DNA from 2 places in the Staphylococcus sp. CoH_129_LAB_1 genome. Region 2 is predicted to be linked to the other one. Evidence: riboswitches for the same ligand, from Rfam matches in the RefSeq annotation. Region 2 holds a riboswitch; the other holds the start of a gene.
The links. Region 2 has a riboswitch for S-adenosylmethionine ahead of metX (homoserine O-acetyltransferase MetX). Riboswitches for the same ligand answer to the same signal wherever they lie in the genome.

Region 1: it holds a riboswitch for S-adenosylmethionine, as region 2 does, so the genes downstream of both, AC2FB1_RS09605 (MetQ/NlpA family ABC transporter substrate-binding protein) here and metX (homoserine O-acetyltransferase MetX) in region 2, are expected to answer to the same signal.

What each region holds. Positions count from the first base shown of each region.
Region 1 is NZ_JBXWKZ010000034.1:21,077-25,416, forward strand. It holds gene AC2FB1_RS09595 (APC family permease) at 1-165, shown strand, start outside; gene AC2FB1_RS09600 (aspartate aminotransferase family protein) at 301-1,638, opposite strand; gene AC2FB1_RS09605 (MetQ/NlpA family ABC transporter substrate-binding protein) at 1,836-2,651, opposite strand; SAM riboswitch class I at 2,757-2,865, opposite strand; gene AC2FB1_RS09610 (hypothetical protein) at 3,013-3,438, shown strand; gene AC2FB1_RS09615 (cell surface protein) at 3,604-4,245, shown strand.
Region 2 is NZ_JBXWKZ010000025.1:28,134-32,473, forward strand. It holds gene AC2FB1_RS08210 (YybS family protein) at 1-824, opposite strand, end outside; gene metX (homoserine O-acetyltransferase MetX) at 915-1,883, opposite strand; SAM riboswitch class I at 1,956-2,057, opposite strand; gene AC2FB1_RS08220 (AzlD domain-containing protein) at 2,143-2,472, opposite strand; gene AC2FB1_RS08225 (AzlC family ABC transporter permease) at 2,469-3,164, opposite strand; gene serS (serine--tRNA ligase) at 3,479-4,340, opposite strand, start outside.

The sequences.
Region 1 (4,340 bases), on a different contig from region 2:
GTCATTACATTTGTATTAGTATTACTTGTATTCTGGGGATTAAGTTTTGAAGCTAAACTTTACACATTAATTTGGTTCTTAGTTGGTATTGTTATATATGTATTCTATGGTATTAAGCATTCTAAAAAGAATGAAGAAGATGATTATGTTGTACCAAAAGATTAAGATAATGAACTAATTTCATATTTATAATATTTTAATCCCCCTAAGAAATATTCAATTATTTTTTAGGGGGGATTATACTGAAAAAGAGCAAGAAAAGATTTTAGTTGAATATCTTTTCTTGCTCTTTTGATAATGTTACCAACCTTGTCCATCAATCATATACTTATCTAACAGGTCATCTTGTAAGGCTTGCAGTGCACTTTCAATTACATCTAATGCCTTATCTAATTGTTGGTAAGTAATGACAAGTGGGGGTTGGAATCGTAGTACATTTCCAGTAATTGCAATAATAACGACGCCATGTTCGAAACAATAATTACATATTTTCAAAGCTTCTTCTGATGCTCGTTCTTTTGTTTTTTTATCTTTAACAATATCAATGCCAATGGATAATCCAATACCGCGTACATCTCCTACGTAATTATATTTATCTATCCATTGATTCATACGTTGACGCACGTAGTTCCCTTTTTCAGTACTGGCAGTTAATAAATCATCTTCTTCTATCATTTCAATCGTAGCAAGAGCCGCTTCACAACTTACTGGATTTGCTCCTGTTGTAAATAAGTGTGCTGGAGCTTCAAGACTTTCAATAATTTCTTTTCGACCTACAATTGCTGACATTGGTAATCCGCCTGCTAATGATTTACCAAATGTAATGATATCTGGTGTAAAGTTAAAGTGAGTCACGGAACTCCAAGAACCTGTCCGTCCTAATCCTTGTTGAATATCGTCAACGGCAATTAAAATACCATGTTTACGACATAAGGCTTCCAGTGCTTCAAAGTATCCTTCTACTGGTTCTAGTAATCCTCCATCTCCTTGAATCGTTTCTAATACAATACAAGCTACTTCTTCAGCTGGAACATACTTCGCAAACATATCTTTTAATGGTGCTAAATATTCTTCAATAGTATTTGGCTTGGATTGTTCAAACATTCCTCTGTATTTATCTGGAAATGGTATATGATAAAATCCATTTAATAACGGTCCATAATGTTTACGCATATTCAAACTGATAGTAGACATTGATAGCGATCCAAATGTAGATCCATGATAGGCATTTGTAAAACTAATGATATATGGCCGTCCTGTATAAGCACGTGCAAATTTAATTATTCCATCATTAGCATCCGAACCACTCAAACCAAATGTAACACGTTTTTCATAGTTTCCTGGTGCAATATCACATAACTTTTTAGCGAGTCTTACTAAAGGCTCGTGATACATGTATGCGGGCGTATAATGGATGAATTGATCTACCTGTTTTTTTATTGCTTCTGTCACTTTTTTTGGTGCATGTCCAACGTTTTGTGAACTAGCACTAGACAACAAATCAATATATTCTTTTCCATCTACATCTACTAATGTAGCTCCATGCCCGTGGTCAATCACTAGTGGATAATATTTAATACGTCCTGATGTAGCAAAATACTTACTATCTTCTTTTATCATGTCCTCTGCTTTACTCAAATTGACTCATCCTCTCCCACAACATCAATAATCTACACTGTTTATTATTGACTTTACTTCTATGATAATAATCAATATCTTACTAATAATTGTCAGATTTGTAAATATTTTCAGAAAAATTAAAATATATTTTTTCTATCTTTTATACAATGATAAATATAAATCATAAAAGGCCTCTAATAGAGACCTTTTATGATTTATTTGTTTTCATATGGAATAACATCATCGCCATATTCTTTTTTAATATACTCTTTAATTTCTTTAGATTGCATAACTTTTAATAATGTTTGGAATTTTTTATCATCTTTATGACCTTCTTGAACGGCAATAGTATTCGCAAATGGTGATGATTTACCTTCCATAACAATAGCATCTTTAGATGGTTTTAAACCATTATCAAGCGCATAGTTTGAATTCATAATCACTGCAGCGCCTTCACCATTCTTATATGTTTTTGGTAAGAATTCTGCACCTTGCTGATGATTAAATTTTAAATGTTTTTTATTTTCAGCAATATCTTCAAATTTTGCATTTTCGATTTTAACGCCTTTTTTCAACTTTATTAATCCTTCGTCAACAAAGAATGATAAAAATCGTCCTTCTTCTGCCGGATTATTAGAAACATAAATCGTTGATCCATCTGGAATATCTTTTAAGTGTTTATATTTTTTACTGTATACACCCATAGGGGTCGTAAATACTTTGCCTAACTCTTCAATCTTGTACCCATGACTTTTCTTTTCAGCATTTAAGTATGGAACATGTTGGAAGAAGTTAGCATCTACATCACCTTTATCTAGCAATTTATTAGGCACTTTATAATCATTAACTTCCTTAACTTCTAAATCATAACCTTTTTTCTTCATCTCTTCTTTAGCTTTTTTCAATACATCACCATGAGGTGCTGGTGACGCTGCGACAGTTATTTTCTTGCTATCCTCTTTTTCTTTTCCACATGCTGTTAAAGTGAATACTACTAATACGATACTAAATATACCTATCCATTTTTTCATATGTATCAATCCTTTTATCAATTTTCAATATTCTTTTTCTCTTATAGATATGTAAAGACATAAAAAAATACTTTCTACTATTAAGAGAAAGCATTGATACACTTTCTCTCATCTTCTAAAGTATATGATTTACTTTATGTGAATTAGCACCATGTCATAAAATAACGGTTGCCGGGCTTCATAGGGCACATCCCTCCACCACTCTTGATAAGAGTTTATAGTTTATTGAATTATCATTAATTTATCATTAGTTTAAATATAAGTCAATATAATATTTAAACTATTCTAAATATTTAGAAAGTGTTGAATGCTTTCTTTACGGGAATACTCTTATCATATTTATAATCAAAGGAGGAATACTATGATTCGTTATGTTTATCATTTTATCAGTGCTTTAGTCATTAGTATCATTTTATTAATCACAATGGTTATCATGGATATCTTAGCTCAATCGACGCATCTTACTTTATTATTAATTAATATCGATTTCTTAATTGATCCAAGTAAAACTCCTTTACTATTAGAACTAGCCATTCATATCTTTATAGGATGGTTAATATATTTTATTTTCTTGCTTATTTATCACGTATTTAAATCATTATATAAAGTAAGCTATTTCTTATTAATGCTCGTTTTTGCCTCTCTTTACCCTTCACTTATCATTATAGCAAAACGATCATTCTTCCATTTTAGTTGGAGTGAATATGGATTATGGATGATAGCTCACATTATTTTTACAATTTTAATGGCTTTCGCTATTTCATATTTTTCTAAAAAACAATATTAACTTTTTAAATAAATGATTTGGAAATATTTATTTAATTTTTACAAAAGGTTTATTCTTTAAGTTAAGTTAAAGATTTATTATGATTTTTTTTAAAATCCTATTTCTGCTCTATTTAAATGCTACACTCTAGTTGTAATTGATCATGAATGAAATGGGGTTTTCATTATGAAGAAAGTTTCTCTTATTGCAACTATACTTTTAACAAGTACGATGTTACTTACAACGACTCATTCTGTAGAAGCACATGCTGCCGATTTAGTTACTAAAGAAAATGCTAAACAAATTGCTACAGATGCATTATCTAATAGTGGAGGTAATCCAAACCTACAACGATTTGGTCGTACTGTTGACAAAGGAGAATACTTTGAAATTATAAGTCATAACAAGTTAAATACAGGTAGTGGGGAGTATAGAGTTTATAAGAATGGCGAAGTTGAGTATAAAAATGGTCCATATAGTGACTTTAATCGACTTCAAGATACACGTATTCATGCAGAATCAGGTATCGCTAAAGCTGCTGAAACAACTTCTTCTCCTAACAATAAACAAGTTAATTCTGTTGATTGTGCACGTGAACTTAATCGTTATTATATAGGGACAGTTGCTTCTTCTGAACTACCATCTTCTAAGTCCCATAACAATACTCAAACTTCACAATCTTTTGCTAACATACTTCCAAACACTGGGGAAAATACACAACAACACTCAAATCAACTTTTTGCCTCACTTCTAGCTATTATGGGAACTTCATTGTTACTAAAAAGAAAACATCATACTCATCCTCATTTATCTAATAAACAGTTCTAATACTAATAAATAAAAAAAGGAATGAGTCAACGAATTCAAAATGAATTCTGACTCACTCCTTTTCCTACGATTAGTCAAGCATTTACAAATAAAAT
Region 2 (4,340 bases):
CCCACGACCATTAATAATATAGATACCGCATCAGGTAATCGCTTAGCTTTTCCAAAGAAATGAATCAAACTCAATCCTTGGATATACATCAATAATGATAACACAACTTCGAAATTTAATACGATACTTTGGAATATACTTGGTTCTGTCGCAAACATCACACATACTAGCACAATCATGTAAATCCATAATAATGTACGACTCATTTGCCAAGCAAATAAAGGTTTAAAAATAGGTGTTGCTACTTTGAATTTACGTAAAATTGGAAATGTGATAATTACATTAATTAAAACTAAGAAAAAGACAATAATAATGATGTAACTTGGAAGTTGAACAGCCATTTGACGAAATCCTTCTTCTAGGATGGTCTTGTAGTCTGATTCAACGCCTGAACTTACAATCGCATTGTGCATTGCATCTTTTATTGGTTTAATCAATACTTCGGTATTTGGAATCTTTTTGAACGCTTGTAATAACATAAATGCAATTAACGTAAACATGCTTAAATACGTCGTTGCGATATATAAGATGCGCTCTTTAGATGTACGTTCTTTTAATAATTGGCCAATTATAAAACTTAGTAATAAAACTAAAATCATGGCACTTAATACAAAGGTATTCCCTAATAAGGTCGTGATGACTACAGTGAGTAAAGCCCCAATTCCAAATGTAGCTATTGATTTATGCCACATGATAATACCTGGAATGGTAGCGAATAAACATAGAATCAGACCAATCATCGGCAATACATACGTAACTAAAGCAACTGCTACAAGCACGATGGTTCCTATAATCATTGCTTTAGGATGTACTTTTGAAAACACATTCGCCACTCCTATACTTTTTTTGACTATAAGCTCTATTTTAACCTCTATATTCAATTAAAACAAATGTGTTATCTATTCTCTCACCTATTATTTTCGTTTGAATTTCGAAACTTTTAAAAAGTGATACAAGTTAGGCGCCCAGTCATTAAAATTAAGTAAAAAACCATCATGGCCTACATTGTCCGGAACAAAAAAGTGACGATTATATTTAAAACGTTCTCCTACTGCTCTTACTTGATCATCTGGATATAACAAATCATCTGTAAAGCCCATGGTTAATACTTTTGTATTTAAAGATTGAAACACCTCATCAACATCATCACGCTGACGATCAAGATTATGACTATCTAAGACATTCAACATTGTTAAATAACACGATAAATTATAGGATTCTTTAAACTTATTACCTTGATAACGTTGATAATTAATTACTTCATCTGGCGTAAAGCGCGCGTCATAACTTTTTGAAGAACGATATGTTAAAAATCCAAGTTGTCTTGCAATACTAAGTCCCTCTTTGCCTCCAATATGAATCGCTTCACGTGCAATTTCATTGAAAGCACGACTGTATGAAGAAGTTTTATCTGTAGCTGCTAAGATGACTGCCTTATCTACTTCAAATTGATGATTATATAATAATTCCATCACTTGCATGCCACCTAAACTGCCACCAATTAAAATATCGATTTTAGTAAATCCAAGTGCTTTTATTCCCAATTCAATTGCTTTAACAATATCTCTTAATGTTATTTTTTTAGGAAAATGAGAATCATTTAATGGTGAGCTTGAACCAAAAGGACTTCCAATAACATTAAAAGTAAGAAACTGGTAATCATATATTGGCATATAACCACCATCAATAATCTCACGCCACCATCCAGGATGTTCGTCTGTACCGTAAGTTAAATGATTACCTGTCAGAGCATGACAAACCACAACAAGCGGTTGTCCCGAATAACCTACATGCTCATAACGTAATTTCAGATTCTCAATCGTTTCACCTGATTCTGTTTTAAAAGCACCTAAATTTAATGTATCTACTGTATAATTTGTCATGCTATACCTCCTTAGAATAAAAAAAATCGCTTCCACTCTTAATTTTAAAAGTATGAAGCGACAATGCTTTAGTACTTATCATTCGAGTAACTCGTTGGTTGTAGCACCGTACAAATTATTTGCCGGTTGCTGAAGCTTCACAGGGCCAATTCCCTCTACTTCTCAAAATAAGAGTATCTATGTATGTATTTGAAATGTTTAATTTAAATATATTTTATCCAATTCTATAGATAACTTCAATGTGTACCCTATAAACGTTTTAAAAGAACCATCGTATACCTGCAATTAATACAACACCTACGATAATAGTAATGGTTAAACTACGTGTCACAAGTGCAATAATGACGGTAGGAATTGTTGCTACAATAAACGGAATATTCAATTCAAAGCCTTGTACACCTTCATGTTGAACAATAAAACTATCAATGACTAGTGCAGTAAATAATGAAATTGGAATAAACGACAGCCATTTAATGACTGCTTCCGAAAGCTGAATATGTGAAATCATTAAAAATGGTACGACACGTACAATCAATGTCACTAGTCCACATAAAACAATGAGTAAAAACATATGTCCAGTTATCGTCATCGATCCATCACCACCCCGAGTGTGGCAGCACTAATTGACGTGACAAGAATAGCCACATAAGATGGCATCCAACAACTTAAAATAAACATCATTATAATAACAAAAGCGATTAATGTAAGGTAAATTTTAATTTTAGAACGTGTAATAGTTTCAAATTGAGCCATAGCCAGGAAAATAAACATGGCTGTAATCGCAAAGTCTAATCCTAGCATGTCTGGATGAGAAATATATTTACCGAAAACAGCTCCCGCCACACAAGATATTGTCCAAAATAAATATGCAGTAATATTTAAGCCATGTAGCCAACGGTCATTAATAGTTTCACCTTTTAAATGTGGTGTGATTGCTACGCCAAATGTTTCGTCAGTAAGAATAGAAGATAATCCCAAGCGATTCCATATTCCATATTCTTTATAATTAGGGGCAAGCGTCATAGATAATAAAAAGAAGCGGGAATTCACAATTAATGTTGTTAACACAATTGCTGATATAGGTGTGCCAGCAATGACTAAAGCACAAATAATAAATTGTGCTGCACCTGCATAAACGAGTAAACATAACAGAAGGATTTCTAGAACACTAAAATGTTGAGAAGCTGCCACAATGCCAAATGATAATCCTATCCCAATGTATCCTAATAATGTTGGAATACATTCTTTGACCCCTTGTTGAAATGTCACATGTGACGTCATTTTAGCTCCCCCCTATATATATGTGTGTTTAAATTGAATATACATTTTAATTAAACTCAGTCTAAGATAATCTAAGATAACCTTCAATATTTTTAGACAACCGTTTGAGTGAGGTAAGAGAGAAGGTAGTTTTAAAACCTTGATATAAAAAGCATTTTAAAGATATCAGAAATTTTAGAAATTTTTAAAGTTACCTCTCTCAGAGTAGTCTTATTTTAGTAGGAAAATTAAATAAAAAGTAGGATAACACATAAAAAACACCTGAGACAATTTATTATGTCTCAGGTTCTTATTAGTTAAATTATATCTAATTATTAATTGACTGGGCGAATTTCTGTTTTACCACCCATAAATGGTACAAGTGCTTCTGGAATTGTGATTGAACCATCTTCGTTTTGATAGTTTTCTACGATAGCTGCAAATGTACGACCTACTGCAAGTCCACTACCATTTAATGTGTGTACTAACTCTGGTTTAGAAGAAGCATCACGTTTGAAACGAATATTAGCGCGACGTGCTTGGAAATCAGTACAGTTTGAGCAAGAACTAATCTCTTTATAGTCATTATAACTTGGTAACCATACTTCTAAGTCATATGTTTTACTTGCACTGAAACCAATATCTCCAGTACATAAAATGACACGACGATATGGTAATTTTAATTCTTCTAAAATTGCTTCAGCATTTTGAGTCATATCTTCTAATGCATCCCAAGAATCTTCAGGTTTTTCAAAACGTACCATTTCAACTTTATCAAATTGGTGTAAACGAATTAAACCTCTTGTATCTCTACCAGCTGATCCCGCTTCACTACGGAAACATGCAGTTTGACCAGTGAATTTTTCTGGTAATACACCTGGTTGGATAATTTCATTTCTGTAGAAGTTTGTTAATGGAACTTCTGCAGTTGGAATTGTATATAAGCCTTCTTTTTCAACTTTGAATAAATCTTCTTCAAATTTAGGTAATTGACCTGTACCAAACATTGTGTCTGCATTTACCAATTGAGGCGTCATCATTTCTGTATAACCATGTTGTGTTGTGTGTTTTGTTAACATATAGTTCATTAGTGCACGTTCTAATAATGCACCATCTTTTGTTAAATAAACGAATCGCGCACCTGATACTTTTGCAGCACGTTCGAAATCAGCCATTTTTAATTCTTCTACTAAATCC